Regions from separate parts of the Arthrobacter ginkgonis genome, predicted to be linked through region 3. Evidence: predicted binding sites of a transcription regulator. Region 3 holds the regulator's gene; each other region holds the start of a gene.
What was found. Region 3 encodes HrcA, which represses chaperone genes, less so after heat shock. Its sites were predicted from a motif close to TTNGCACTCGNNNNNNNCGAGTGCNAA; they were not measured.
Positions count from the first base shown of each region.

Region 1: a site for HrcA is predicted at 6,867-6,893, ahead of groL (chaperonin GroEL). Genes of this name have one in related genera too.
Region 2: a site for HrcA is predicted at 3,808-3,834, ahead of ABD912_RS09050 (Hsp20/alpha crystallin family protein). Genes of this name have one in related genera too.

Region 1 is NZ_BAABEO010000035.1:23,235-32,971, forward strand. It holds gene ABD912_RS22390 (TspO/MBR family protein) at 1-152, opposite strand, end outside; gene ABD912_RS22395 (DUF4190 domain-containing protein) at 349-660, shown strand; gene ABD912_RS22400 (GNAT family N-acetyltransferase) at 664-1,194, opposite strand; tRNA gene ABD912_RS22405 (tRNA-Val) at 1,523-1,599, shown strand; gene ABD912_RS22410 (LLM class flavin-dependent oxidoreductase) at 1,761-2,795, opposite strand; gene ABD912_RS22415 (threonine/serine exporter family protein) at 2,968-4,710, shown strand; gene ABD912_RS22420 (uracil-DNA glycosylase) at 4,790-5,572, opposite strand; gene ABD912_RS22425 (DUF3263 domain-containing protein) at 5,681-5,977, shown strand; gene ABD912_RS22430 (LytR C-terminal domain-containing protein) at 6,137-6,802, shown strand; gene groL (chaperonin GroEL) at 7,059-8,687, shown strand; gene ABD912_RS22440 (DUF4031 domain-containing protein) at 8,780-9,679, opposite strand.
Region 2 is NZ_BAABEO010000011.1:108,293-118,029, forward strand. It holds gene ABD912_RS09030 (MFS transporter) at 1-486, shown strand, start outside; gene ABD912_RS09035 (cation:proton antiporter) at 588-1,892, opposite strand; gene ABD912_RS09040 (DUF4235 domain-containing protein) at 1,969-2,328, opposite strand; gene ABD912_RS09045 (PaaI family thioesterase) at 2,612-3,061, shown strand; gene ABD912_RS09050 (Hsp20/alpha crystallin family protein) at 3,190-3,714, opposite strand; gene ABD912_RS09055 (D-2-hydroxyacid dehydrogenase family protein) at 4,018-4,986, shown strand; gene ABD912_RS09060 (TetR/AcrR family transcriptional regulator) at 4,983-5,612, opposite strand; gene ABD912_RS09065 (3-carboxyethylcatechol 2,3-dioxygenase) at 5,914-6,855, shown strand; gene ABD912_RS09070 (2-keto-4-pentenoate hydratase) at 6,855-7,679, shown strand; gene ABD912_RS09075 (acetaldehyde dehydrogenase (acetylating)) at 7,706-8,650, shown strand; gene dmpG (4-hydroxy-2-oxovalerate aldolase) at 8,660-9,694, shown strand.
Region 3 is NZ_BAABEO010000019.1:369,009-378,685, forward strand. It holds gene ABD912_RS14795 (PhoH family protein) at 4-1,092, opposite strand; gene ABD912_RS14800 (GerMN domain-containing protein) at 1,427-2,359, shown strand; gene ABD912_RS14805 (16S rRNA (uracil(1498)-N(3))-methyltransferase) at 2,435-3,259, opposite strand; gene dnaJ (molecular chaperone DnaJ) at 3,259-4,377, opposite strand; gene hrcA (heat-inducible transcriptional repressor HrcA) at 4,430-5,443, opposite strand; gene ABD912_RS14820 (DUF3097 family protein) at 5,613-6,494, shown strand; gene ABD912_RS14825 (DUF4870 domain-containing protein) at 6,590-7,006, shown strand; gene hemW (radical SAM family heme chaperone HemW) at 7,098-8,327, opposite strand; gene lepA (translation elongation factor 4) at 8,333-9,677, opposite strand, start outside.

The DNA of each region.
Region 1 (9,737 bases), on a different contig from region 3:
GGCTGCCAGGACGGCAGCGTCAGGGACCGGTACCATGCGCCGTCCGGATTGGTGGCCCAGGCCCCGACGACGGCGGCCGCCGCCGTGGCGGCGCCGGTCTGGACCAGCCTGGCGGGGAAGGTGGAGTTGCTGCGGGTGTGCATAGTGGCCATGGCTCACCGTACAGAACGGTGCTGTGGCACGTGAAGCCTTTGCCGCTGAAGCCCCGGCGCCGCGGGAAGTCCCGGTGCCGCGTGAAGCCTCGGGCTTCGTGCCGGAACGCGCCGGGGCGGCGGATTCCGGCGCCCCGGCCTGCGGTGCGGGTAGGGTTTTCAGGGTCCACCACTCGCAAAAACATCGGGGGAAACCATGTCCCAGCCAGCCCAATACCCGCAGCCCGGCCAACCGTTCCAGGCGCAGAACTCGCCCGATCAGCTGCGCGGCCAGCAGTTGGCCCAGACCTCGATGATCCTGGGCATCCTGTCCCTGTTCGTCGTGGGCGTCATCCTGGGGCCGATCGCCATCGTGAAGGCCAAGCAGGCCGAGCGGCTGAACACCGCCGCCACCGTCGGCAAGGTTACCGGCTGGATCGGCACCATCCTCGGCGTGCTCTCCATCGTGGGCATGATCCTCCTCTTGGTGCTCGCCACGATGGTTCCCTCCGGCTCGTTCGGCCCGTAGGCCCTAGACGCTTTCCAGCAGGTCCCCTTCCCTCAAGGCCCCGCCCGTCACGGGCGGGGCCTTGAGTGTGCGGTACCAGGCGGATTCCGTGGCCACCCAAATGGTCATCGGCAATCCGGTGAACCAGCCCGTGTACTCCTTCTCCACGGCCCACTGCGGCGAGCGCTCGAAGTGCCGCCACGATGCCTCGTTGCGGTTGTCGATCACGGTGATGGGCGTCCCGCCGGTGGACAGCGCGTAGGTCAGCCTTGAGGCGGCAATGCGCTCGCGGATCCCCAGCCTCCGGTAGGCCGGGTGCACGTACATCGCGCCGAGTTCCACGGGGGAGTCGACCCCGGTCGGGGCGGTCACCGAGGCGTGCAGCACGCCCAGGCCCACGGGGGTTCCGGAATGCAGTGCGGTGACGGTCAGCAGGGCGTGGTCCAGCTTCTGGTGCCAGCGCGGCCCGGCGTCGGGGGTGAGCAGCGAGAGTGCCTCGCGTTCCGCGGCGGTCGGCGGGGCGTAGGAGAGGGCATAGTCGATGACGGGATGCACTGGGAGCGGTCCTCTATGTGGTGCTTTAAGAGCGAACGAAAGAAGGGGTTCCCGGTGTACGCCGGGCCGGTTCTTTGGCCGTTAGGGGACCGGTGCCGGTGGAGTCCGGCAGCTTCCTTGTAGGGCCCAGTTTCGGCCGCATCGGCGGCGGCCACAGCGAAGATAGCGCATTGATTTGCGGCTTGTAAAACGGCGCCTGAAACGGCGCCGGCGCGGCGTGCCGGAGCCGGGGATTTTCGCCCCGCGCCGCCGCCCGGGCACCCCGATTTGGCGTCGCGGCCACCCCTCGGCTAACCTTTCAAGGTACGCCCGACGGGCTGACAAGCCCGGTTCTTTAGCTCAGTTGGTTAGAGCGCTCGCTTCACACGCGAGAGGTCAGCAGTTCGAGTCTGCTAAGAACCACCACAGGAAAGGCCCCCGCATTGCGGGGGCCTTTCGCCGTTCCAGAGGGTTCCGACGCGGGGTCCGCCCCGGCGAGGGGCACGACGGCGGCGCGCGCCGCCGTCGTGCCCCTCCTTCCGCCCCGCGGAACTGTCCCGGGAATGGCGGGGCTGGGAATTGCGGGGCTAGGAATTGAGCATGTCCAGCACCAGCGGCTTCACCTTGGTGCCGAGCAGTTCGATGCTGCGCATCATCGGGGCGTGCGGCAGGGTCCCGGCGCTGTACTTGATGTCGAAGCGGGACAGGCCCAGGCCCTGGGAGATGCGCACGATCTTCCGCGCGACCGTTTCCGGAGACCCGATGACCAGGTTCCCGTTCGGGGAGGCCGAGGCCTGGAAGCGCAGCCGGGAGGCCGGCGGCCAGCCGCGCTCGGCGCCGAGGCGGTCCATGGTCCGCTTGTAGTGCGGCCAGAGGATCTCCAGGGCCTCCTCGTCCGTGTCCGCCACCAGGCCGTGGGTGTGCGCGCCGATCGGCTGCTCGGCGTGCCCGGCCTGCTCCAGGGTGCGCCGGTACAGGCGGGTGAGGCCCTCGAAGGCGAGCGGGTTGCCGCCGATGATGGCCAGGAATAGCGGCAGGCCGTGCCGTGCGGCGCGGAGCACGGACTCCGGGCTGCCGCCCACCCCCACCCAGGCCCGCATGCCCTGCTCGGTGGGCGGGAAGATGCGCTGGTTGCTCAGCGCCGCCCGGGTGCTGCCGGACCAGGTGACGGAGTCCTCCTTGAGCAGCTGCGCGAACAGCGCCAGCTTTTCCTCGAACAGGATCTCGTAGTCCTTCAGGTCGTAGCCGAACAGCGGGAAGGACTCGATGAAGGAGCCGCGGCCCAGGATCGCCTCGGCCCGTCCGCCGGAGAGGGCATCGACCGTGGAGAAGCGCTGGAAGACCCGCACCGGATCATCGGAACTGAGCACGGTGACGGCGGACCCGAGCCGGATCCGCTCGGTCCTGGCGGCCACCGCGGCCAGCACCACCTCGGGGGCGGACACGGCGTAGTCCTCGCGGTGGTGTTCGCCGACGCCGAAGAAGTCCAGGCCGGCCTCCTCCGCGGCAACGCCCTCGGCGACGACGTTGCGCAGCACCGCCGCGTGGTGCATCGGCTGGCCGTCGGCGTCTTCCGTAACGTCGCCGAACGTCTCGACGCCGATCTCAAGCAGGTGGTCCATGGTTCCTCCCGGACGGTAGAAATAGCGGTAGAAATATGCAATCGCATGCAATAACCACGGGATGGGCGACGCTATTCCCCGCCTCGCTTTTCGGGGCCGCCGCGGGCGGTTCAGCACCCAGAATGCGCCTTCGCTACAGTGGTTCCAAGCACCACACAGAACAGGAGCAGCAGTGTCCACAGGAGAGCCCAAGGACACCGCCCCAGCCCCGGAATCCGCGGGCGGACAACGCCCCGCGAACCCGGGTCCCGCGGCCGATCCGAACCCCCGGGCCCAGGCCCTGCAGCGCGTCGGCAGGCGCAGCCGGCAGCGGTCCGCCCCCGTCCCGGCCCCGGCCGACTTCCCCAGCACCGGGGCACGCCCGATCGTGCCGCCGGGACCCGCCTCCGCCAAGCAGCCACGCAGCCCAGGTACCGCCGACCGCTCCGGCGTCGTCCCCGGCAGGCCCGCGCCCGGCCGGACCCCGTCCGGCGTTCCCGCTGCCGACGCTGCGCCTGCCGACGCCGCGGCTGCCGGCAAGGATCACGGACGGCGGCTGCTCGGGCGGCTGATGAACTCGGAGTCCCCGCCCACGCAGGCGTTCTCGATCGTGGACCGGCTGGTCGGCAGCCCGTACGCCAACCCCACCATCCAGGTCGGGACGCAGGACGCAAGCGCCCGCAAGACCCTCGAGTTCGCACTGGACCTGGCCGAAGCCATGTTCCGCTACGGCGCCGGCGCCCTGGAGGCCGAAACCAGCATCATCGCGGTCACCGCGTCGCTGGGCCTGCGCAACGTCGAAGTGGATATCACCAACCAGTCCATCCACCTGAACTACGCCCCGCATGACGCGGTTCCGATGAGCCTTCTGCGGGTGGTCCGCTCGCGGACCAACAACTACGCGGGCCTGGCCCTGGTCCACCAACTGGTGACGGACATCGTGGCGGACGGGGTGACCCGGCGCGAGGCGGTCGAACGCCTGCGCTCGATCGTCCGGCGCCCCAAGCCCTTCCCTCGCTGGATGGTCACGGCCGCCGGCGGCGCGTTCGCGGCGATGTTCGTGCTCTTCATCGGCGGCACCTGGCAGGGGGCCGTAACGGCGTTCCTGTCCTCGCTGGTGGTTTCGCAGGTCGCGAAGCTCGCCGGGCGCTGGCGCATCCCGGAGTTCTTCTCCACCGCCGCGGGCGCCTTCGTGGTCACCGGGATCGCCCTGCTGCTGTGGGTGCTCTCGGTGCCGATCTCCCCGGCCATGGTGGTGGCCGGCGGCATCATCTTGCTGCTGCCGTCCTCGCGCTTCGTCTCCTCCGTGCAGGACGCCATCAACGGCTTCCCCGTCACCGCCGCGGGCCGGTTCTTCTCCGCCCTGATCATCTACGCGGCCCTGGTCGCCGGCATCATGACCGCCCTGGTGTTGGGCACGCTGGCCGGCGCCCAGGAGCTGAACGTCGCCTCGATCGAGACGGTGCCCTATCCCGGATGGCTGCTGACGGTCCTCATGGTGCTGGCGGTCATCTTCGGCGCGGTCTCCGAACAGACGGCGCGCCGGATGCTGGTGCCCACGGCCGGCGTCGCGCTGCTGGGGTACCTGGTCTACCTCGGCGTGCAGGCGCTCGGGGTGGGGGACCGGCTGGCCCCGGCGCTGGCCGCCGTCGCGATCGGCGCGGCCGGGCGCTGGGTGGCGCTGCGGATGGGTGCCCCGCAGCTGGTGGTCGCGGTTCCGGCGATCGTGTTCCTGCTGCCGGGCCTGATGATCTTCCGGGCGATGTACGGGATCGCGATCCAACCCGAGGACGTGACCACCGGCCTGGTGCAGATGTTCAACGCGTTCTCGATCATCCTGGCCATCGCCGGCGGGGTGGTCTTCGGAGACACGCTGGCCCGTCCGCTCACCCGCGGCTGGCACGGCAACGAACGCCGGCGCATCCGCCGCCGCTAAAGCGCCCTGCGCTGATGGGCAGTGGATCCGATCGGCAGTAGATCCGGCACCGGCCACCTGTGGCCGGTGCCGGATCTACTTAAGGCGCCGCCGGCAGGCGCCAGTCCACCGGTGCCGCACCCTGTCCGGCCAGCAGGTCGTTGGTGCGGCTGAACGGGCGGGAACCGAAGAAACCGCGGCTGGCCGAGAGCGGGGAGGGGTGCGCGCTGGTGATCACCGCGGTCCCTTCGAGCGCCGGGGCCAGGGCCTGCGCGTCGCGGCCCCACAGGATGGAAACCAGCGGCCCGCCCCGGGCGGCCAAGGCCGCGACCGCGGCGTCCGTGACCTTCTGCCAGCCCAGCCCGCGGTGGGATCCGCTCTCGCCCGCACCCACGGTCAGCACCCGGTTCAGCAGCAGCACCCCCTGGTCCGCCCACGCGGAGAGGTCCCCGTGTGCCGGCGGTTCCGCGCCGACGTCGTCGGCCAACTCCCGGTAGATGTTCGCCAGGCTGCGCGGCAGGGGCCGCACGTGCGCGTCCACCGCGAAACTCAACCCCACCGGGTGGCCCGGCGTCGGGTAGGGGTCCTGGCCCACGATCAGCACCTTCACCCGGTCCAGCGGCGCGGAAAAGGCGCGCAGGACCCGCTCCGGGGCGGGCAGGATGCGCTCGCCGGCGGCGCGCCGGGCCTCCAGTTCCGCCGCGATGGACCGCAGCCGCCCGTCCACCGGCGCCAGTCCGGGCGCCCAGCTCGGATGCACCGCTCCGGTCTGGACCGCCGCTTCCAGGCCGGCGGCGAAGGGCCACGGCGCTGGATCGGATCCATCGCCGAGGCCGTCGGGCCTACCGTCGAAGCTGAAGAGGGCATCCTGTGCGTCGCTCATGGCGACCATTCTTGCCTGCCGGCCGGTCCGGGCCCATATGACAACCCGGATTCCGGGCTCGTACCATGGGCGGGAAGGATTCACCGGCGGCAATACGAGGGGAACGTGGTGGCTGCAGCAGCGATCGAGTTGGATTTCGAGTACGACGAATCCAGCGAGCTCGACGAACGGGCGCAGTTGATGTTGGCCCTTGAGCGGCAGTGGTGGAAGTACGCGGGGGCCAAGGAACAGGCCATCCGCGAACTCTTCGGACTGTCCTCCGCGAACTACTACCAGCTGCTCAATGCGCTGATCGACACGGACGCCGCGCTGGCCTACGACCCGATGCTGGTGAAGAGATTGCGTAGACTACGAACAACCAGGCATCGAGCCCGGACGGTCCGACGCTCCGCCCCCGAGGCGTAGCGCCAAGGCCCCGGGTGCCCTCGACGCGGTGTTCCCGGGCAGCGTGTTCCGGGGATTTCGTGGGCAGGGCTTCGTTCGGAGGGCTTTGTTCTGAGGGCCCGCGTCTGGGCATGCACCACGGGCATGCACTCTGGGAATGAACCACGAACAAGGACAGGTATGAGCAAGTACCCGCGCGACGAATTCGACAGGACTCCCGAGTTCACCGACCGCAAAGGCGTGCATCGCGAGCAGCCCGCCGTGAAGGGCGGAGGCTCCGGGCTCGGGCTGTTGATGGGCGTGGGCGTCCTGGCGCTGGTCGTCGGGCTGGTTTCCTTCCTGGTCCTGCCCCGCGTCCTGGGCACCGACGCCACCGCCGTGGCCGCGCAGACGACGGCGGCCGCCTCCAGTACCAGCGAACCGGCCGAGTCCGAAGCGGTGGAATCAGAACCTGCCGAATCCGAATCCGCAGAATCCGAGTCCGCCGAACCCGCGGACGCTTCCGAGCCCGTGGCCGCCGAATCCCCGAGCGCTTCCGCCACCCCGAGCGCAACGAAGGAAGCCACCGTCGCGGTCAACTACGCGGCGGCCGTGGGTGTCTACAACGGGTCGAGCATCAGCGGCCTGGCCGGCAACGGGCTCGCCAAGCTGCAGGGGAGCGGATTCAGCTCCCTGTCGGCCGGCAACTGGACCAAGAAGGTCGACGCCTCGGTGGTCTACTACAAGAGCGACGCCTCCCGCGCCACCGCGCTGGAGACCGCCCGCGTCCTGGGCATCGCCACGGTGTACCAGACACCCAACATTCCGGTCGAGATCTCGGTGGTCCTGGGCCGCAGCTACGGGTGACGCGGTTCGCCCCCGGCGGAAACCATGGCTTGCACTCCTTGGCCTAGAGTGCCAATAATTGGAGTTAGCACTCACATGCCTCGACTGCTAACCCCCGGTGGGAAAGCCGTCGTTGCGGCATGGCGGGTGACCCCCGGACCTGGCGCAGCGAGGGCCCGCGGGCGGCGTGCCGAACACGCCGTTCCGGACCCGTCCGTCGCGGGCGCTGCCGTGGTCCACGCAACGCATGACCGTCCCGAAAGGACCACAAGCCGCTATGGCCAAGATCATTGCATTTGACGAGGAAGCACGCCGCGGTCTCGAGCGCGGCCTCAACATCCTGGCCGACGCCGTTAAGGTGACGCTGGGCCCGCGCGGCCGCAACGTCGTCCTGGAGAAGAAGTGGGGCGCCCCCACGATCACCAACGACGGTGTCTCCATCGCCAAGGAGATCGAGCTCGAGGACCCGTACGAGAAGATCGGCGCCGAGCTGGTCAAGGAAGTTGCCAAGAAGACGGATGACGTCGCTGGCGACGGCACCACCACCGCCACCGTGCTGGCCCAGGCCCTGGTCAAGGAAGGCCTGCGCAACGTTGCCGCCGGCGCCGACCCGCTGTCCCTGAAGCGCGGCATCGAGAAGGCCGTCGAGGCCGTCACCGCCGAGCTGCTGGCCGCCGCCAAGGAGATCGAGACCAAGGAAGAGATCGCGGCCACCGCCTCCATCTCCGCCGGCGATCCGCAGATCGGCGAGCTCATCGCCGAGGCCCTGGACAAGGTGGGCAAGGAAGGCGTCATCACCGTCGAGGAGTCCAACACCTTCGGGCTGGACCTCGAGCTGACCGAGGGCATGCGCTTCGACAAGGGCTACATCTCCGCCTACTTCGTCACCGACGCCGAGCGCCAGGAGACGGTCCTTGAGGATCCGTACATCCTGATCGTCAACTCCAAGATCTCCAACGTGAAGGACCTGGTTGCCGTCCTGGAGAAGGTCATGCAGTCCGGCAAGCCGCTGCTGATCATCGCCGAGGACATCGAGGGCGAGGCCCTGGCCACCCTGGTCGTCAACAAGATCCGCGGCACCTTCAAGTCCGTCGCCGTCAAGGCCCCGGGCTTCGGCGACCGCCGCAAGGCCATGCTGGCCGACATCGCCATCCTCACCGGTGGCCAGGTCATCGCCGAAGAGGTCGGCCTGAAGCTGGAGAACGCCACCCTCGACCTGCTGGGCCAGGCCCGCAAGGTCGTCGTCACCAAGGACGAGACCACCATCGTCGAAGGTGCCGGCGACGCCGAGGAGATCGCCGGCCGCGTCAACCAGATCCGCGCCGAGATCGAGAACTCCGACTCCGACTACGACCGCGAGAAGCTGCAGGAGCGCCTGGCGAAGCTGGCCGGCGGCGTGGCCGTCATCAAGGCCGGTGCCGCCACCGAGGTCGAGCTCAAGGAGCGCAAGCACCGCATCGAGGACGCCGTGCGCAACGCCAAGGCTGCCGTGGAAGAGGGCATCGTCGCCGGCGGCGGCGTGGCCCTGATCCAGGCCGGCGCCAAGGCTTTCGCGAACCTCGAGCTGGTTGGCGACGAGGCCACCGGTGCCAACATCGTCAAGGTTGCCATCGAGGCTCCGCTGCGGCAGATCGCCTTCAACGCCGGCCAGGAGCCGGGCGTTGTCGCCGACAAGGTCAAGGGCCTGCCGTCCGGCCACGGCCTCAACGCCGCCACCGGCGTCTACGAGGACCTGCTGGCCGCCGGCGTCAACGACCCGGTGAAGGTCACCCGCTCCGCGCTGCAGAACGCAGCGTCCATCGCGGGCCTGTTCCTGACCACCGAGGCCGTCGTTGCCGACAAGCCGGAGAAGGCCGGCCCCGCCATGCCGGGCGCCGACGAGATGGGTGGCATGGGCGGCTTCTAAGCCTCCCGAGCCCTCAACGCACCACGAGGCCGCGGTCCCCTTTGCGGGGCCGCGGCCTTGCGTGTTTCAGCAGATTGCGCGTTTCGCGGGAGCTACCTCCCGCCCAGCGACTCCAGCTCGCGGGCGAGGTTTTCCCGGGCCCTGTCCTGCCACAGCCGCCGGGCGGTGGCCGTCCCGTAGAGCGGGTCCAGGGCCAGCAGCGCCCGCAGCACCCCGGCCCGTCCCGCGGCGAAGGCCGGGCCGGGCACGTGGGCGTAGTCGCGGCGCACGGCCTGCGTGTAGCGCAGATAGTCGGCGGGGGAGCGACCCAGCACCTCCAGGTCCGCGTCGCAGAGGAGCAGCCCCGCAGGGTCATCGGGACCGGGGGCATGCCCCGCCGTCAGCAGCACCAGCCGGACGGTTCCGTCGATCTCCGGGGTGCGGAACCGCGCGGCGGACAGCAACCGGGCGGCCAGCCCGGCCGACTCCTCCTCGTCCCGGCCGGCCTCGCCCCGGTAGACGGCATCGTGGAACCACGCCGCCAGCCACGGAACCCTGGGCTCGTCCCCGGGGTCTTCGCCGTGCCGGCCGGCCAGCAGGTCCAGGGCCCGGATGACGGCGAGCAGGTGGGTGCGGTCGTGGTAGTGGCGGTGGGGCTCCGACCAGCGTTCGATCAGCTCCGCGCCGATCCGGCCCTGCCCGGGGGCGAGCCTTTCCCAGGCGGCGGCGAGGATCCCGTCCAGCTTCTCCGGACGCTGCCGGGCCGGAACCCGCAAGCCGCTGCGCAGCAGCCGGCGCACCAGCTCGGTGGCCTGCACGGGGAGCGCCCCGCGGGCGACGAGGTCCGCGTAGCGGCGCTCCGGCACGTCGTAGTGGTCCCGGTCGAACGCCCGCTCGGGCAGGTCCGCGGCCCGGGCGAACGCGTGCAGTTCCTCCAGCGAGGTGTCGGAGACCAGGTGCGAGAACACCGTTCCGTGGGCCGGCCAGAACGGGGGATCGATGAGAATTGCCACGCCGCCAGCGTAGCCCCGCCACCGGGCATCGGGCTCGGGCGGCGGGCCCCGGGAAGGA
Region 2 (9,737 bases), on a different contig from region 3:
TCCTCCTTCCTGCACATCTTCGCGATCCCGTTCTTCGCCTGGCTCTCCGACCGCTTCGGCCGCCGCCCGGTGATGCTGTTCGGCGCGGGCATCTCCGTGGTCTTGGTCTTCCCGATGTTCGCCCTGTTCAACTCCGGCAACTTCTGGATGATCGCCCTGGCCTTCATCGTCGGCAACCCGATCATCCAGGCCTCCATGTACGGGCCGATCGGTGCCTTCCTGGCCGAGAAGTTCGAGACCCAGGACCGCTACACCGGCGTCTCGCTGACCTTCCAGCTCGGCTCCGTCCTCGGCGCCGGCACCGCCCCGCTGATGGCCACCTGGCTGGTCGGCCTGGAGAACGGCCACGGCACCGGCAACATCGCGGTCTACTTCATCATCCTGATCGCCGTCGCCGCCCTGTCGGTCTTCCTGTCTAAGGAAACCCGCGGCCGCGCCGCCCGCAAGGCCACGGCCGACGCCGAGCGCGCCGCCTCCGCCGTCTAGATGAATAAGCCCTGATTGGGCTGTGGTGCAGGAGCAGGTCCCCGGTTTGTTGGCTGCCGGGGGCCTGTCCTGTTTCAGGCGTTGGGCGTTTTCGGATGGTCCTAGATGGCAGTTTTGGGGGCTTGGCCCTCGTCACCGAACTTCCGAACCGCCTCGCGTTCACGGAGCCTGTCCAGCCGGTTCATGACCGGCGCGGTGGTCACCCCGTGAAGCACAATGGACGAGGCAACCACCAGCCCCACAATGGCCCACAGACGCTCGGCCTGGCCGCCGAACCCTCCCTCGCCCAAGGCGTACGCCAGGTAGTAGAGCGAACCGATCCCACGGATGCCGAAGAAGGCTATGGCGATGCGTTCCCGCGGTCCGGTCTTGCCGCCGGCCAGGCCGATCCAGCCGGCCAGGGGACGGACAACCAGCAGGAACGCCAGGGCAACGGCGACCTCGGGCCAGCCGATTCCGGAAAGCAGGCCACGGGCGATCGCGCCGCCGAACAACACCAGGATGATGACGGTCATCAGGCGCTCCAACTGCTCGACATAGCTGTGCAGCACGCGGTGGTAGCCATGCGTATGCTCTGCGGCCCGGATTGTCACCGCACACACGAAGACGGCGACAAAGCCATATCCCTCAATGAGCTCCGTGGTGCCATAGGCCAGAAACGTCGCCGCCAGGGCAACGAAACCTTCGGAGTGTTCGGCCAGACGGATGCTCTTGTGCCTCGAGGAGAAGAACACCAAGGCCAGGAGCTTACCCATGCACACGCCCACCAGCACGCCTGTCCCGATCCTCCAGAGGACGTCGACGGCGAACCACTCCCGGAACCAGGCGGCGGGCTCGACCCCCACCAGGCTGATGGAGATGGCCAGATAGACGAACGGGAACGCGAGCCCGTCGTTCAATCCTGCCTCGGAGGTGAGTCCGAAGCGGATCTCGTCCTCCCGGTCGGTTCCTTCCTCCTCGTCCGCAGGCTCTCCGACCTGCACCTCGGAGGCCAGCACGGGGTCCGTCGGCGCGAGTGCCGCCGCGACCAGCAGCGCAGCGGCAAGACCGAGGCCGAGCACCCCTAAACCCAGCAGCGTGAGCCCCAGGATGCACAGCGGCATGGCCACCCCGAGCATGCGCCATGTCGTGGCCCACCGGCGCCACCCGATCGGGCGGTCGAGCGCGAGCCCGGCACCCATCAGCGAGATGATCACGCAGACCTCGGTCAGGTGCGTCGTGAATTCCGGGAACGCGAGAGGGTCGGGGTCCGGCAGATGCCCAAGGAGGCCAAACGTGAGCGCCCCGGCCGCCAGGAACACCATCGGCATCGACACCGGAGCCCGGCTCAGGAGCCGGGGCAGAACCGCCGCGGCGAAGACAGCCGCTCCCGCTGCCGCAAACACGATACTCGGAGCTTCAAACATTGCCGGTTCCTCCTCAGGAGACGCCCGGTCTAGGCAGACCGGCGGACCGGCCGGTCCACCTGCGGCCGGGCACAGGCTAGTCGCCCGGCCACTTGCCGACGAGGCGCTCGAAAACGCGGGCCCCGCCGCGGTCGACGAGGGTCTTGACGAGGGCGAAAATCGCGCCTTGGATGACGCTGACGATGAGGATCTCCTTCAGCGAGTAGGCCGTGCTGAGCGCCTTGGGCGGATCCTCCTGCACCTGCCCGTAGGGAGTGGCGTGCTTCCACCCCTGGCGGAAGACCAGGCTGGCGATCAGGCCGCCGAGCACGCCCGACAGCAGCCCGAAGGGGCGGTAAAGGAGTTTGGTAAACCTGCTTGCCTGGGGCGCGGTTGCCTGGTGCTTGCCTGTTTGGTTCCTGCCTGCCAGGTTCCTGCCTGCCGGATTCTTGCGCATCGCGGGTCCTCTCTGGAGTAACGCCTCGTGTGGGGCCGGGTATCCCAAAGCTACTCCGAACCGCCTCCGGCCATGCACCTCGACGATCCGTTCGCCTGAGACCAGTGGCACCGTTCGCGGGGCACCCACCGCCGGGGCCCTTGGTCGCCTGGTGGCAGTTGCCCGGCGGTGGGTGGCCGCCCGTGCTGCCTGACGGCACCCGCCCTCCCGGGGCCGGCGCCGACCCCGTTACGGTGAACGCAAGCCTTACCGCGCCCCCACCTGAGCCTTCCTAAGGAGAAGCATGGCCATCCCCGCCACCCTCGAAGAATTCACCGCCGTCTGGGACGGGTTCCGTTCCCGCCTCGGCTTCGAGGACATCACCTTCACGCTGGGTCTGCGGCCGCACGCCGTCACCGCGGACTCCATGAGCTTCTCGATGCCGCTGACCGACCAGCTCGCCCAGGCCAACGGCATGTTCTCCGCGGCCGCGCTGTTCGGCGCCGCGGACATCACCGGCACCTTCCTGGCCATGCAGGTCTTCGCCGACCAGGGCCAGTTCCCGCTGGCCGTGCAGTCCAACATCAACTTCATGACCAACTCCAAGTCGTCCCCCGCCATCGCCACGGCCCGCATCCTGCGCGGCGGCAGCTCCGTGGTCGTCGCCGAGGTCTCCGTCGCCGACGCCGACGGCAAGGAACTGGTGCACTCGACGTTCACCTACGTGCTCAAGGAGCGCAAGCTAGGCAAGTAGCCGCGCGATCCACGCACGACGGCGGCCTGCCGCCCCTTGGGGGCGGCAGGCCGCCGTCGTTGCCGGCATTTTTCAGTGCCGGGTGCCCGTCGCTGCCCGGCGCCTGGGGCCGGGGCCGGCGGCCGGCGCTAGCCTTCCTTATGGCCCTTCTTGGCGCCACCTTCGCGGGTTCCCGCGGAACCCTGCTCGGTCTCGCCCTCGCGGGACCCCAACGCCCCATGCGTGACCTTGCCCTCGATGACCTCCCGGCCGGCGCCTCCCGCCTCCACGGCGATCTTGCGCGGCTTGCTGGTCTCGCGCACCGGGATGGTCACGCTGAGCACTCCGTTTTCGTAGCGGGCGGAGATGGCCTCGGTGTCCAGGCCCTGTCCCAGGCTCAGCTGGCGCAGGAAGCTGCCTCCGCGGCGCTCCCGGGTGATCCACTTGACGCCCTCGGCGTTGGCCAAGGTCCGTTCGGCGCGGATGGTCAGCAACTGGCCATCGACGTCGATGTCCACCGAGCCCGGGTCAATGCCCGGCAGGTCGGCGTTGAGGATGTAGTGGTCACCCTCCCTGAACAGGTCCATCGGCATCTCGCGCAGCGCGGAGCGGGTGTCGAAAAACGTGCTGGTCATCCGGTCCAGTTCGCGGAACGGATCGAAATTCGTTGCCATGACGATCAACTCCTTGGAGTCTAGGAACCGTCGTCGGTTCCCTGGCTTTGCTCGTATTTCGGTGGCGGTCCATGCGGCTCCGCCACCTCTGTTCTAGCACTCTCCTGCCGAGAGTGCCAGAGCTTGTGAGGCCCATTTTTCCGCTCCCAAACAGGGCCGCGACCCGTTGCGCAACGGACTTCGACGCCCCCGGCGCGGGGCACCCGCACCGGGGACCTGCCGCGCCCTGTCCTGCGCTGTCCTGTTCTGCGCTGTGACATAGCATCGGGACAGGACCGGCATCTACGAAACGGGGCATCGGGCATGGCGAAGCGATTGACGGCGAGGCTGGCGATCCTGGATGACCACCAGGGCGTGGCACGGGACATGGCGCCGTGGGAGGATCTGGCCGGGCGCGCGGAAACCACGTTCTTCAGCGACCCCTTCGCCTCCGCCGACGCGGCCGTTGCCGCCCTGCAGGGCTTTCACGCCGTTGTCGCCATGCGCGAGCGCACAGCCTTCCCGCGGGAGGTGCTGGAGCGTCTGCCCGACCTGAAACTGGTGGTCACCACGGGGATGGCCAACGCGGCGATCGACATGCACGCGGCCCGGGACCTGGGCGTCACGGTGAGCGGGACCAGCGGCTCCCCGACCGCCGCGCCGGAACTGGCCTGGGCGCTGCTTATGGCAGCGGTCCGCGACATCCCCGCCCAGCAGGAGGCCCTGCGCGCGGGGCTTTGGCAGACCGGCATCGGATCAGAACTGGCCGGCCGCACGCTCGGCATTCTGGGCCTGGGCAAGATCGGCACACGCATCGCCGGCTACGCCCAGGCGTTCGGGATGGAGGTGATTGCCTGGAGCCAGAACCTCGACGCCCAGGGCGCCGCCGCGGCCGGGGCGCAGCTGGTCACCAAGGAGCAACTGTTCGAGCAGGCGGACATCGTTACGCTGCACGTGCGTCTCTCCGAGCGCACCCGCGGGCTGGTCGGAGAGGCGGAACTGCGGCTCCTCGGCTCGGATGGGCTGCTGGTCAACACGGCGCGCGGTCCGCTCGTCGACACCGACGCCCTGGTCCGCGGCCTGGCCGAGGGCTGGCTGGGCGGCGCGGCCCTCGATGTGTTCGATGCCGAGCCCCTTCCCTCCAACCACCCGCTGCTGGGCGCTCCGCGCACCGTGCTTACACCGCACCTGGGCTACGTGACGCGCGAACAGTACCGGATCTTCTACGGGCAGGCGCTGGAGGATGTCGCCGCCTGGCTCGACGGGGCACCGGTCCGGGTGCTGAACGGCTAAGCCCGGCCGGCCCCGAAGACGTCGCGGAAGACCTCCACCGCGGCGTCGACCGCGCCGCGGTGGTCGGCGTTGAACCCCTCCGGATCGCGGGTGAATACGAAGCGGGTGATGGTTCCGGCGAGCATCAGCAGCGCGGGCTGGACGTTCCCGGCGTCGCGCAGTCCGGCCCACTCCGCCTCGGCGGCCACCGCTTCCGGCCGCTCCGCCAACGCCGACTCCAAGAGCCGTTCGGCCGCCTGGACGTGCTGGAGCGTCCGCCGGCGCAGCTCGGGGAAGGTCCGCACCAGTTCGCGACGGCGGCGGAACGCCTCCCCCGCGTCGGTGCTGGTGCGCAGCACCCCGGCCAGCAGCCGCACGGTCCGCGTGAGCAGGTCGGCCTCCCCGCCCAGGAACTCCTCGAACAGCTCGGGAGGCAGCGTGGGCTCGCGGGTACCGAGGACCGCATCCTCCTTGGTCGGGAAGTAATTGAAGAAGGTGCGCGCGGACACCCCGGCCCGCTCCGCAATGGCCGCGGTGGTCGCCTCCGGCAGGCCCTGCTCCAGCACCAGCGTCACCGCCGCCTCGTGGATCCGGGCCCACGTGGCAGCCCGCTGGCGTTCCCGCCTGCCCGGCTCAAAATTCTGCATTGGTGCATTTTTGCAGCTCTGCATATTTTGTTCAACGCGCCCCGCCACCCCGGCCCGCGCCGCAGCGCCCGCCGTTCCGCCCCGGACCGCCACCCGCGGGCAGCGGAAATTTTCCGATCCGTACCATCCAGCGGAACGCGAGGGTGCACCCACCCCTCCGCGGGGGGTCCAATGGAACACGGGAAAGGCGGCGTCGGCGCCGCCGGCCCCTCAACACCCCGCCCCTCGCCGGTGCGGCGCGTCCCCCCAAGGGACTCCGACCGGCGGGAAGAAAACGCAGGCAAGTCGAAGGAGCGATGCCATGAAGCAGGCTTTGGTGTGCATGTCACACAGCCCTCTGCTGGAACACACGAACCCGCCGGAAGAGGTGAAGGCCGCTGTCGAGGCATCCTTCGAGCACGTTCGCGCATTCGTCAAGGACTTCGATCCGGACCTGGTGGTCAACTTCGGCCCGGACCACTACAACGGGTTCTTCCAGGACCTCATGCCCCCGTTCTGCATCGGCTTCAAGGCCCACGGCACCGGCGACTACGACTCCTTCGACGGCGAGCTGAACGTGCCGACCGAGATCGCCGAGGACCTGGCCCAGTTCCTCGTCGACAGCGACCTCGACGTCGCCATTTCCCGCAAGATGGAGGTCGACCACGGCGCCGTGCAGCCGATGGAGATCATCTACAACGGCGACCCGACCGTGAAGCCGATGATCCCGGTGTTCATCAACGCCGTGGCCCGCCCGTACACCAAGATGCGCCGCGTCCGGAAGCTTGGCACCGCCATCGGCGAGTACTTCCGGAACTCGGACAAGAAGGTCCTGTTCATCGGCTCCGGCGGCCTCTCCCACGATCCGCCCGTGCCGCGCTTCCACGAGGCCACCTTCGACCAGAAGAACTTCCTCGTCGAGGGCCGCCACCCCACCCCGGAGTTCCGCGCCGCGCGCCAGCAGAACACCATCAACACCGCGATCAAGTTCGCCGCCGGCGAGGCCGACATCATGGACCTGAACCCCGAATGGGACCTGGAGTTCCTCGAGGTCTGCAAGTCCGGGAAGGTCGAGGACTTCGACGCCTACACCGCCGAAGAGATGGACCGCGTCGCGGGCCACTCCTCCCACGAGGTGCGCACCTGGGTCGCCGCGTACTCCGCGCTGCGCGCCTGCGGCGAGTACGAGGTCACCTTCGACTTCTACAAGCCCATCAAGGAATACATCGCCGGCTTCGGCGTGACGACGGCGGTGGTCAAGTAATGACGTTGCAGAACGAGAACCAACTGGCCGAGGCCGCCGCGGAGCGCCAGGCCGCACTGAAGGGCTTCGCGAACGAGCTCCTCACGGCCGCCGAGACGCTGGAGCCGGTCGCCCCGCTGCGCGGGCGCCTCGAGGGCATGGACGTCGACGACGCCTACGTGGTGCAGACCCTGCAGTTGGAGAAGCACCTGGCCGACGGCCGCGTGCTGGCCGGACGCAAGGTGGGGCTGACCTCCCTGGCCATGCAGCGGCAGTTGGGCGTGGACTCCCCCGACTTCGGGTTCTTCTTCGAGGACATGGTCCACAACGAGGGCGCCCGCCTGGCCGCCGGGGCGTTCGTCTCCCCCAAGGTCGAGCCGGAGTTCGGCTTCGTGCTGAAGGAGGCCCTGCAAGGCCCGGGCGTGACCGTCGAGCAGGCCCGCGCCGCCATCGGCGAGGTCTACGCGGCGATCGAAATCATCGACTCGCGTATCGCGGACTGGGACATCAAGCTGGTGGACACCGTCGCCGACAACGCATCCTGTGGAGCGATCGCCGTCGGCACCACCCCGCTGCCGGTATCCGTCGAGGACCTCACCACCGTGGCGTGCACCCTGCGGATCAACGGCGAGGCGCGCGAGTCCGGCACGGGCGAGGCCGTCATGGGCGACCCCGTGGCCCCGCTGGCCTGGCTGGCCAACGTGCTGGGCGAACAGGGCGTGGCGCTGGAGGCCGGGCAGCTGGTGCTGCCGGGTTCCTTCACCAAGGCCCTGCCCGTGGTTGCCGGCGAGTCCGCCACCGCCGACTTCGGGGACCTCGGGTCCCTGACCATCAACTTCATCTAACACCCCGGAATCAAAGGACCTACACCATGGCCAAGAAGACCGCCGCCATCGTCGGATCCGGCAACATCGGCACCGACCTGATGTTCAAGATCATGCGCCGCAGCAAGAACGTCGAAGTCAAGTACATGATCGGCGTCGACCCGAAGTCGGACGGCCTGGCCCGCGCCGCCAGGCTCGGCCTGACCACCTCCGCCGAGGGCGTGGACTGGCTGCTGAAGCAGGAGGAGCTGCCGGACTTCGTGTTCGAGTGCACCTCCGCCAAGGCCCACGAGGCCAACGCGCCCAAGTACAAGGAAGCCGGCATCCATGCCATCGACCTGACCCCGGCCGCCGTCGGCCCGTACCTGGCCCCGGTGGTGAACCTGGATTCGCTGACCGACACCATGAACGTCAACATGATCACCTGCGCCGGCCAGGCCACCACCCCGATCGTCGCCGCGGTCTCCTCCGTGGTCCCGGTCGAGTACGCCGAGATCGTTGCCTCCATCGCCTCCAAGTCTGCCGGCCCGGGCACCCGCGCCAACGTGGACGAGTTCACCGAGACCACGGCCAAGGCCCTGGAGGTCGTCGGCGGCGCCAAGAAGGGCAAGGCGATCATCATCATCAACCCGGTCGAGCCGCCGATGATCATGCGCAACACCATCTACTGCATGATCCCCGCCGAGGCCGCCGAGGCCGGCGAGCTGCAGGACAAGATCCGTGCCGCCATCGACGAGTACGTCCTGAAGATCAAGGACTACGTGCCCGGCTACGAGCTGCGCGTCGAGCCGCAGTTCGACGTCGCCCGCGAGGACTGGAACGGCTTCGGCCGCGTCGGCATCTGGGTCCAGGTCATGGGCGCCGCCGACTACCTGCCGGAGTACGCCGGCAACCTGGACATCATCACCGCCGCCGCCACCCGCACCGCGGACCTTTTGGCCGAGCGCATCGACGAGCATGCCGCAGCCCTGGCCGGCACCAACACCAAGTAGGAGCCCGCAATGACCGCACCCCTGGACACCACGTTCGACGTCCGCCTGACGGACACCACCCTGCGCGACGGCTCGCACGCCATGAGCCACAAGTTCACCGAGCGCCACGTGCGCGACGTGGTCCGCGCCCTGGACGACTCCCGCGTCGAGGTCATCGAGGTCACCCACGGCGACGGCCTGGGCGGTTCCTCCTTCAACTACGGCTTCTCCCTCACCCCGGAGCTGGACCTGATCCGGGCCGCCGTGGACGAGGCCAAGCAGGCCAAGATCGCCGTGCTCATGCTCCCGGGCCTGGGCACCATCCACGACCTGAACCAGGCGTTCGACGCCGGCGCGAAGGTCGCGCGCATCGCGACCCACTGCACCGAGGCCGACATCTCGATCCAGCACTTCCAGCACGCCCGCAAGCTGGGCATGGAGACCGTGGGCTTCCTGATGCTGTCCCACCGCGTCTCCCCGGAGGAGCTGGCCAAGCAGGCCCGCATCATGGCCGACGCCGGCTGCCAGTGCGTGTACGTCGTCGACTCCGCCGGCGCGCTGATCCTCGATGACGTCTCCGACCGTGTCTCCGCGCTGGTCGCCGAGCTCGGCGACGATGCCCAGGTGGGCTTCCACGGCCACCAGAACATGAGCTTCGGCGTGGCGAACTCCGTGTTCGCCGTGCGTGCCGGCGCCAAGCAGATCGACGGCACCCTGGTTGCCCTGGGAGCCGGTGCGGGCAACTCCCCCACCGAGGTCCTGGCCGCCGCCTTCGACCGGCTGGAGATCAAGACCGGCGTCGACGTGCAGGGCCTCATGGCCGCCGCCGAGGACGTCGTCAAGCCGTTCATCACCCGCATGCCCGTCATGGACCGGGCGTCCATCATGCAGGGCTACGCCGGCGTGTACTCCTCCTTCCTGATCCACGCCGAGCGCGCGGCCCTCCGCTACGGCGTCCCGGCCTACCGCATCCTCGAGGAGATCGGCAAGGCCGGCTACGTGGGCGGCCAGGAGGACATGATCGTCGACGTCGCCGTGCAGCTCGCAGCCGAGGCCAAGAAGTAGGCCCCACCAGACCGGAAGTTAAACACTTCCTCCCAAGGGAGGG
Region 3 (9,677 bases):
GGGCTAGTCCTCCTGGGGACGAACGGCCGCCGGTGCGGCCTTGCTGCGGCGGGCGGGACGGGGGCGGGGGGTGCGCGCGCGGGCGGACCAGGCCTCGTAGGCGTTGACGATGTCGCCGACCAGCCGGTGGCGGACGACGTCGGAGGAATCGAGCCGGCAGAAGGCGATGTCCTCCACGCCCTGCAGGATCTCGGTGACGACCTTCAGCCCCGACTTCGTGGCCCCGGGCAGGTCCACCTGGGTGACGTCGCCGGTGACCACGATCCGGGAACCGAAGCCCAGGCGGGTCAGGAACATCTTCATCTGCTCCGGGGTGGTGTTCTGTGCCTCGTCGAGGATGATGAACGCGTCGTTGAGCGTGCGCCCGCGCATGTACGCCAGCGGGGCGACCTCGATGGTGCCGGCGGCGATCAGGCGCGGAATCGATTCGGGATCGACCATTTCGTGCAGCGCGTCGTAGAGGGGACGCAGGTACGGGTCGATCTTGTCGGTGAGCGTCCCGGGCAGGAAGCCGAGCTTCTCTCCGGCCTCCACGGCGGGGCGGGTCAGGATGATCCGGTTGACCTCCTTGGCCTGCAGGGCCTGGACGGCCTTCGCCATGGCCAGGTAGGTCTTGCCGGTGCCGGCCGGGCCGATGCCGAAGATGACCGTGTGGGTGTCGATGGCGTCGACGTAGGCCTTCTGGTTGACCGTCTTGGGCCGGATGCTGCGTCCGCGTCCGGTGAGGATGTTCAGGCCGAAGACGTCCTGGGGGCGCGATTCGCGGTTCCCCTCCAGCATCCGCACCAGCTGTTCGACCACCTGCGGGGAGATGCGCGTGCCGCGCGCGGCCAGGCCGCGGGCCTCCTGCACCAGGCGGTGGGCCTTGCCGGCGTCGGCCGGGTCGCCGCCGAAGCTGAGCTCGTTGCCGCGGACGTGGAGCTGGGCCGCGGGATAGACGCCCTGGATGATGCGCAGGACCTCGTCGTGGGCACCGAGCGTTGCGACCATCTCCTCCGTGCTGTCGAAGTGGATGGGGGCCAAGGCCTGTTCGGGCTGCTCCGGCGCGGGGGCGCCGACCGCGTCCCCCTGGTTGCTGACGTCCTCGGTCATGCTGCTGGCGGGCCTCCCCGTTGGTTCGCGCCGGCGGATCCGGCCGCGGGCTTTCCCGGGCCTTTCCGGCGCCCTTCCATGGTACTTGACCTTGTCGGCGCGCCCTCGGGTCCGGCCGCCGGTGCGTGATTTGGAACACGGTGGTTGTCCGGACCCCCGCACTTCGGAAGACTGGCCTCCAAGGACACGGCCCAGTCACGGGCGGATGCTTTGGTATCGCTTGTGCAACGTTCCGGGCACGGGCGCCCCGGCGAGCAGGACCCGGTCGGCGGGCTGTGCAAAGCTGGATTGTCCGCATCTTGGCTGTCCGATTTTTCGCAGGAAGGAATGACCTTTGACCCGCCGCCAACCCCGCCTCAGGCCTCGCGCCCGTGCCGCCACGCTGGCGCTGGCGGCGTGCCTGGCAATGGTTTCCGCCTGCGCGGAGGGGCCCGGAGGGGCGGCCGCCACGATGCCGGCCCCGACCGAGGCGTCGCAGAAGGTGCCCGCGGCGGCCAGCGGCACCGCCCTGGAACCGGTCGCTTCCCGCGATCTCTCCCCCGTCTACTGGCTGGGCGAACGCGATTCCACCGTCTACCTCTACCGCGAGTACGTGCGGGCCGAGGACCAGGGCGATCCGGTGACCACCAGCATCAAGCACATGCTGGAGCAGCCGCCGGAGGACCCCGACTTCTTCAACGTGTGGAGCCCGGCCAGCCGGATCGGGACCTCGATCTCGGCCGACAACGTGATCACGGTGGACCTGTCAGCGGACGCCTTCGCCCGGCGGCTGGACGCGGGGCTCGCCCAGCGCGCCATCCAGCAGCTGGTCTTCACCGCCACGTCGGCCGCGGCCAATGCGGGCCTGCTCGGCGGCTCGTCCGCGCAGGTGGTCCTGCTGGTGGACGGGCATGCCGACTACGAGGCCTTCGGCCACGTCCCCCTGGACGGCGCGATGTCCCGGGACGCCACGTTCTGTGCCCCGATCTGGGTCCTGGACCCGGGGCAGGACCGGGTCGCCGCGGACAACGCCGTGCGCATCCACGGCTACGCCGCCAAGTTCCCCGCCGGGACGCGCTGGGAGGTGCAGCGGACCGGGAGCGAATCGGACACGGTGGTCGCCTCCGGCGCCGTGGAGACCGGGGAGGCGGACCTGGGCGCCAACGAATTCGAGATCTCCCTGGCCCTGCCCCGGGGCAGCTACCGGCTGGCGGTCTGGGGGACGCCCTCCACCGGCACCGAGCGCCTGGCCGAGGACACCAAGGACTTCACGGTTTCGGGAGACTAGCGCCCGAGGGCCCCGCCCCGAGCGAAGCGAGGACGCTAGCCGCTAGCGCGCGGCAGCAGCCCCGCGCTTTGCCCGTCAGTCCAACAGGCCCGCAAGGTGGCGCACCAGGACCAGCGCGGCCGGACCGGCCGTGGAGGCCCGCAGCACGTGGGAGCCCAAGCGCGCGGCCACCGCCCCGGCGCCGGTGAGCCGTTCCACCTCCGCGTCGGAGATCCCGCCTTCGGGGCCGACCACCAGCAGGATTTCGCCCCGAAGCACCTCCGCCGGGGCGGGGGCCTCCGGCGACTCGTAGCGGGCGCGTTCGGCCATCCAGTCGGCGACGACCGCTCCGAGCGGGCGCTCGGCCTTCTCATGCAGCACGATCGCGAGCCGTTCCGCGGCGGCGTTCCCGCCGTCGGCCGCGCAGCGCCCGGCCAGCTGCGCCGTCGTCAGGACGGGCTCGACGGCGGGCAGGCGGGAACGGCGCGACTGCTTGAGCGCGGCGCGCACGGTCGACTCCCATTTGGCCTGCCCCTTGGCCGCGCGGTCGCCCTGCCAGCGCACGACGCAGCGTTCCGACTGCCACGGCACCACCCGGTCGATGCCCAGTTCGACGGCGGACTCGACGGCCTGCAGGTCGCGGTCGCCCTTGGCCAGGGCCTGGACGAGGACAGTGGAGACGGCGGGTTCCGGGTCGGTGTGCAGCTCATCGACGCGGGCGTCGAGCCCGGCCTTGGCGGTGGCGGTGACGGTGCAGACGGCGCGGCGGCCCAGCCCGTCCACGAGGTCGATGGCCTCCCCGGCCCTGACCCGCTTGACCGCGACGGCGTGGTGCCCTTCGGGTCCGTCGAGGGTGAGCGTGTTCCCGACCCGGACCCCGTCGAGGGCGCCGGGCCCGGCCAGGAACGACTGATTGCTCATCAGCCGCGCAGCTTGTCGCGCAGGCGGGAGAACACCCCGCGGTGCTCGAAGCGGCCCTCGGCGACGTGGTCCCCACGCAGCTCGGCCAGCCGCTCCAGCAGCTCGCGCTGCTCTCCGTCGAGCCGGGTCGGGGTCTCCACCTGGATGGTGACGATCAGGTCCCCGCGGCCGGTGCCGCGCAGGCGCGGGACGCCGAGCTGGGACAGCCGGACGTTCTCGCCCGACTGGGTGCCCGGATCCACGGTGACGGTCTGGCTGCCGTCGAAGGTGTCCAGGGAGATGTCCGTGCCGAGCGCGGCGGCCGTCATGGGGACCTTCAGCGTGGCGTGCAGGTCGTTGCCGTCGCGCTCGAAAACCGGGTGGCGGCGCACGTCGATCTCGACGTAGAGGTCGCCGGCCGGGCCGCCGCCGGGGCCGGCCTCGCCCTGCCCGGCCAGGTGGATGCGGGTTCCGGTACCGACGCCGGCGGGCACCTTGAGCTGCTTGCTGACGCGCTGGCGCACCCGGCCCTGGCCCATGCACTCGTTGCACGGGCTCGGCAGCGTGGTCCCGTAGCCGCGGCAGGCGCTGCAGGTCTCCACCGACATCATCTGGCCCAGGAAGGAACGGACCGGGCGCTGGACCTGTCCCCGCCCGTGGCAGATGGTGCATTCCTCGGGGTGGGTGCCCGGCCGGCAGCAGCTGCCGTGGCAGGTGGGGCACGTGACTGCGGTTTCCATCTCCAGCGGGTACACGACGCCCTGCACGGCGTCCTGCAGGTCGATGGTCGCGGTGATGAGCGCGTCGCGGCCACGGCTGGTCCGGGACATGGGGCCCTGCTGGCCTCCGCCGGCGCCGAAGAACTGCTCGAAGATGTCGGTGAAGCCGAAGCCCGCCCCGGCGCCGCCCGCGCCGAAGCCGCCGGTCCCGTTCTCGTTGCCCGTGGCGTCGTAGTTGCGCCGCTTCTCGGGGTCGGAGAGGACCTCGTAGGCGCGGGTGACCAGCTTGAACTGCTCGGCCGCATCGTCGCCGGGATTCACGTCCGGGTGCAGCTTGCGGGCCATCTTGCGGTAGGCCTTCTTGATTTCCTCGGTGCTCGCGTCCTGCGTGACGCCCAGGACGTCGTAGTGGGTGCTCACAGTCTTCGCTGTGTCCTTTCGTGAGGGTGAATTCTTGGTGCGCGGGGCCGGGTCAGCCGGCCAGGATCCGCGACAGGTAGCGGGCCACGGCACGCACGGCCGCGATGCTGTTGGGGTAGTCCATGCGGGTCGGGCCCAGCACGCCGACCTTGGCGGTGGAGCCGGCGACGTAGCCGGTGGCGACCACGGAGGCCTCCGCGAGGCTGCCGTGGGCGTGCTCGCTGCCGATGCTCACCGAGATCCCGTGCGCGTCCTGCTCCATCTCGGAGAACAGGCGCAGCAGCACCACCTGTTCCTCCAGCGCCTCCAGGACCGGGGTGATGGTGTGGGAGAAGTCGCCGGTCGCGCGGGCCAGGTTCGCGGTGCCGGCCATGATGATGCGTTCGACGCCGCTGTTGCGTGCCAGCGCGCCCAGCGCGGCGGCCAGCTGGCCGCCGGCCGGCGCGAGCCGGGGCGGCAGCTGGTCCGCGGCGGCCTGGCACAGGTCGCGGACATCGTCCATGCGGCGGCCCGCGGCGGCCGTCAGGAACGCGGACTTGAGCTCGTGCAGGTCCGCGTCGGTGGTCTCCGGGGCCAGCAGCGCCACCCGCTGCTCCACTTTCCCCGTGGTGGAAATGAGCACCACGAGCGCCTGGCCGGCGCCGAGCCCGACCAGCTCGATGTGGCGGACCTTGGCGTCGCTGAACCGCGGCACCTGGATGACGGCGACCTGGTGGGTCAGCTGGGCGAGCAGCCGCACCGTGCGGTCCAGCACCACGTCCATGTCGTCCGAGCCCTCCAGCAGCGACTGGATGGCGCGGCGCTCGGCCGGCGAAAGGGGCTTGACGTCCTCGATGCGGTCCACGAAGCGGCGGTAGCCCTTTTCGGTGGGAATGCGCCCGGCCGAGGTGTGCGGGGCGACGATCAGCCCCTCCTCCTCGAGCGCGGCCATGTCGTTGCGGATGGTTGCCGCCGAGACCCCGAGCCCGTGCCGGTCCACGAGGGCCTTGGAGCCCACGGGCTCGCGGGAATGTACGTAGTCCTCGACGATGGCCCTCAGGACCTCAAGCCGCCGCGGTTCGGACATGGTCCCGCCCTCCGTGCTCTCTCGGCCGAGGCCTTAGCACTCGACACGTTCAAGTGCTAAGTCTAATACGTCCGGCCCGTTGTTAGCATGGGGGCCGCGCGCACGCTGGCGGCGGGCGGAACGGCGGGCGGAACGACGCCGGCCGAGGAACGGAAGGCGAGGGCGGGACATGGGCACGTACGACTGGGGCGCGCAGGAGATCGGGGCGCCGAAGCGGCGCGAACTGCGCAAGGTCCCCGCCGCCGTCGGGCTGCTGCTCGAGGACGTCCAGACCGGCTGGGTCGGCGAGGTGGTCCGGGTCGAAAAGGCCGGCGGCATGCGCGTGGTGGCCCTGGAGGACCGGCACGGGCGGACCAAGTCGTTCCGCACCGGCTTCGGCTTCCTGCTCGAGGGCGAGCCGGTCGAACTCGTGGACCCCGCCGTCGCCCAGGCGGCCGCGCCGGCCGCGAAGGCCGCCCCCGCGCGCAGCGCCTCCGGCTCGGTGGTGGTGCAGAACCTCAAGGCGCGCACCGCCCGGGCCAGCCGCATCTGGGTGGAGGGCAAGCACGACGCCGAACTGGTGGAGAAGGTCTGGGGCCACGACCTGCGCGTGGAGGGCATCGTCGTCGAGCCGCTGCACGGCGTCGACGACCTCGCCGCCGCGGTCCGCGACTTCTCCCCCGGCCCGGGCCGCCGGCTCGGCATCCTGGTGGACCACCTGGTCGCCGGGACCAAGGAGGAACGCATCGCCGCCGCCGCGATGGCGGTGCCCGGAGCCCGCGGCAACGTCCTGATCGTGGGGCATCCCTACGTCGACGTGTGGCAGGCGATCCGCCCCTCCGTGCTCGGGATCCCGGCCTGGCCGGTGGTCCCGCGCGGCACCGACTGGAAGACCGGCATCCTGCGCGGCCTGGGCTGGCCGCACCGGACCCCGGCCGACGTGGCGCTGGGGTGGAAGCGCCTGCTCGGGAACGTGCGCACCTACGCGGATCTGGAGGCGTCGCTGCTGGGCCGGGTGGAGGAAGTCATCGATTTCCTGACCGCGGACGAAAGCCGCCGGGACGGCGGCTAGCGTCTACCGGGCTCCCCCGACTCGCTGCGCTCGCCGCGGGTCCCGCGCCCGGTAGACTTGGCGGGCAAGCAGGAGAACTAGTGGAGGATGCAAGCGTGACCAACGGGCACCCAGACAAGACCGCCGACGGGGCGGAGGCTGCCGGCCGGTTCGAGGGTTCGTCGCCGGCGCCGCTGCCGCTGACCCCCTCCGAGGACCGCCAGTGGGCCATGATTTCCCACTTCGGCTGCATCCTGGGCTTCATTCCCGCGGCCATCATCTATTACGTCTACCGCGACCGCGGTCCGTTCACGGCGCAGGAGTCCAAGGAGGCCCTGAACTTCGCCCTCCCGCTGACGGTGCTGGCGATGCTGGCCAACTTGCTGGCGCTGATCCCATTCATCGGCGGGTTCTTCGCGATCCTGGCCGTCGGGATCTGGCTGTACCTGACCGTCTGCGGCGTGATCGCCGGCATCGAGACCAACAAGGGCCGTCCATACCGCTACCTGCTGAACTTCCGCATGATCAAGTAGGCGGCCCCGCCGTCGAAAAAGCCCCCCGACGCCCGCGTCGGGGGGCTTTTTCGACGGCCGGAAGTCCGGCGCAGCCAGCCGTCCGTCGGGGCTAGAAGTCCAGCAGCCGGCGCACCACGGCGTCGGCGAGCAGGCGGCCCTTCAGGGTCAGCACCACCCGGCCGGCGAACGCGGCCGCCGGGTCCACCAGCCCGTCGGCGATCAGCCCGGCGACGGCCTTGCGGCCCTCCGGGCGCAGGCGCGCCGTCGGAAGCCCCTCGACGATGCGCGTGAGCAGCATCGCCTCCTCCAGGTAGCGCGCCTCCGCGTCGGGCGTTTCGCGGCCCGCCGCCGGGGACGAGCCGGAGTCGATGCGCTGCTGGTAGGCGGCCGGGTGCTTGACGTTCCACCAGCGCACCCCGCCCACGTGCGAGTGGGCGCCCGGGCCGGCGCCCCACCAGTCGCCGCCGGACCAGTAGGCCAGGTTGTGGCGGCAGCGGGTGGCCTCGCCCCGGCTCCAATTGGAGACCTCGTACCAGCCGTAGCCGGCGGCGGTGAGCATCTCCTCGGCGAGCAGGTACTTGTCCGCGTGGTCGTCGTCGTCGATGTCCGGGACCTCACCGCGGCGGATGCGCGCGGCCAGCCGGGTCCCCTCCTCGATGATCAGCGCGTACGCGCTGATGTGGTCAGGCGCGTAGGACAGCGCTTCCTCCAGGCTGCGCCGCCAGTCCTCCAGCGACTCCCCGGGGGTGCCGTAGATCAGGTCCACGCTCACGTCCAGCCCGGCCTCCCGGGCCCAGCCGACGGCCTGCCCCACGCGTTCGGGCCGGTGCGTGCGGTCCAGGACCTTCAGCACGTGCGGGACGGCCGACTGCATGCCGAAGGAGACGCGGGTGAATCCGGCCTCGGCCAGGGTGCGCAGCGACTCCGGCGTCACGGACTCCGGGTTGGCCTCGGTGGTGACCTCGGCGCCGGGCTCCAGGCCCCACGTGTCGCGGATGGTCCCCAGCACGGCCGCAAGGTCCGAGGCGGGCAGCAGCGTGGGTGTTCCGCCCCCGAAGAACACGGTCCCCGCGCGGCGTGCGGGAAGCCCGGAGGCCTCCAGCGCGGCTGCACCGAACTCGATTTCGCGGCTGGCCGCGGCGGCGTACGTGTCCTGGCTGGAGCCGTGGCCGAGTTCCTGCGCGGTGTAGGTGTTGAAGTCGCAGTATCCGCAGCGCACCGCGCAGAACGGGATGTGGACGTAGACGGAGAACGGGCGCTCCCCCGCACCGTCGAGCACGGTGGGGGGAAGCAGCCCGTCCGCCGGGGCGGGGTCGCCCAGGGGCAGCGCGCCGGCCATGGTTCCTACTTCTTCTTGTCCTTGGATTCGTCGGAGGACAGCGCGGCGATGAACGCCTCCTGGGGGACCTCGACGCGGCCCACCATCTTCATGCGCTTCTTGCCTTCCTTCTGCTTCTCCAGGAGCTTGCGCTTGCGGGAGATGTCGCCGCCGTAGCACTTGGCCAGCACGTCCTTGCGGATCGCGCGGATGCTTTCGCGGGCGATGATGCGCGAGCCGATCGCGGCCTGGATGGGCACCTCGAACTGCTGGCGCGGGATGAGCTCGCGCAGCTTCTGGGTCATCATGACGCCGTAGGAGTAGGCCTTGTCCTTATGGGTGATGGCGCTGAACGCGTCCACCTGCTCGCCCTGGAGCAGGATGTCCACCTTCACCAGGTCGGAGATCTGCTCGCCGTCGGCCTTCCAGTCCAGCGAGGCGTAGCCTCGGGTCTTGGACTTGAGGACGTCGAAGAAGTCGAAGACGATCTCCGCCAGCGGGAGCCAGTAGCGCAGTTCCACGCGGTCCTCGGACAGGTAGTCCATGCCGCGCATGTGCCCGCGCCGGGACTGGCACAGTTCCATGATGGCTCCGACGAACTCGTTCGGGGCCAGGACCGTGGCGGCCACCATGGGTTCGTGGACCTCGAGGATCTTGCCGCCCGGGAACTCGCTGGGGTTGGTGACCGTGATCATCTTCTTGTCCTCGGTCTTGACCTCGTACACCACGTTCGGTGCGGTGGAGATCAGGTCCAGGTTGAACTCGCGCTCCAGGCGCTCCCGGACGATCTCCAGGTGCAGCAGCCCCAGGAAGCCCACGCGGAAGCCGAAGCCGAGCGCGACGGAAGTCTCCGGCTCGTACACCAGGGCCGCGTCGTTCAGCTGCAGCTTGTCCAGCGCGTCGCGCAGCGCCGGGTAGTCGGAGCCGTCGAGCGGGTACAGGCCGGAGAACACCATGGGCTTGGGGTCCTGGTAGCCCCCGAGCGACTCGTTGGCCGGCTTGGCCAGGTTGGTGACGGTGTCGCCGACCTTGGACTGGCGCACGTCCTTCACGCCGGTGATCAGGTAGCCCACCTCGCCCACGCCCAGGCCCTGGGTCGGAGTCGGCTCCGGGGAGCTGACCCCGATCTCCAGCAGTTCGTGGCTGGCCTTGGTGGACATCATCTGGATGCGCTCGCGCGGACTCAGCTTGCCGTCGACCACGCGGACGTAGGTGACCACCCCGCGGTAGGTGTCGTAAACGGAGTCGAAGATCATCGCCCGGGCCGGCGCGTCGGCGTTGCCGACCGGGGCGGGAAGGTCGCGCACGATCTTGTCCAGCAGCGCCTCGACGCCCTCGCCGGTCTTGCCGGAGACCCGCAGCACGTCCGCC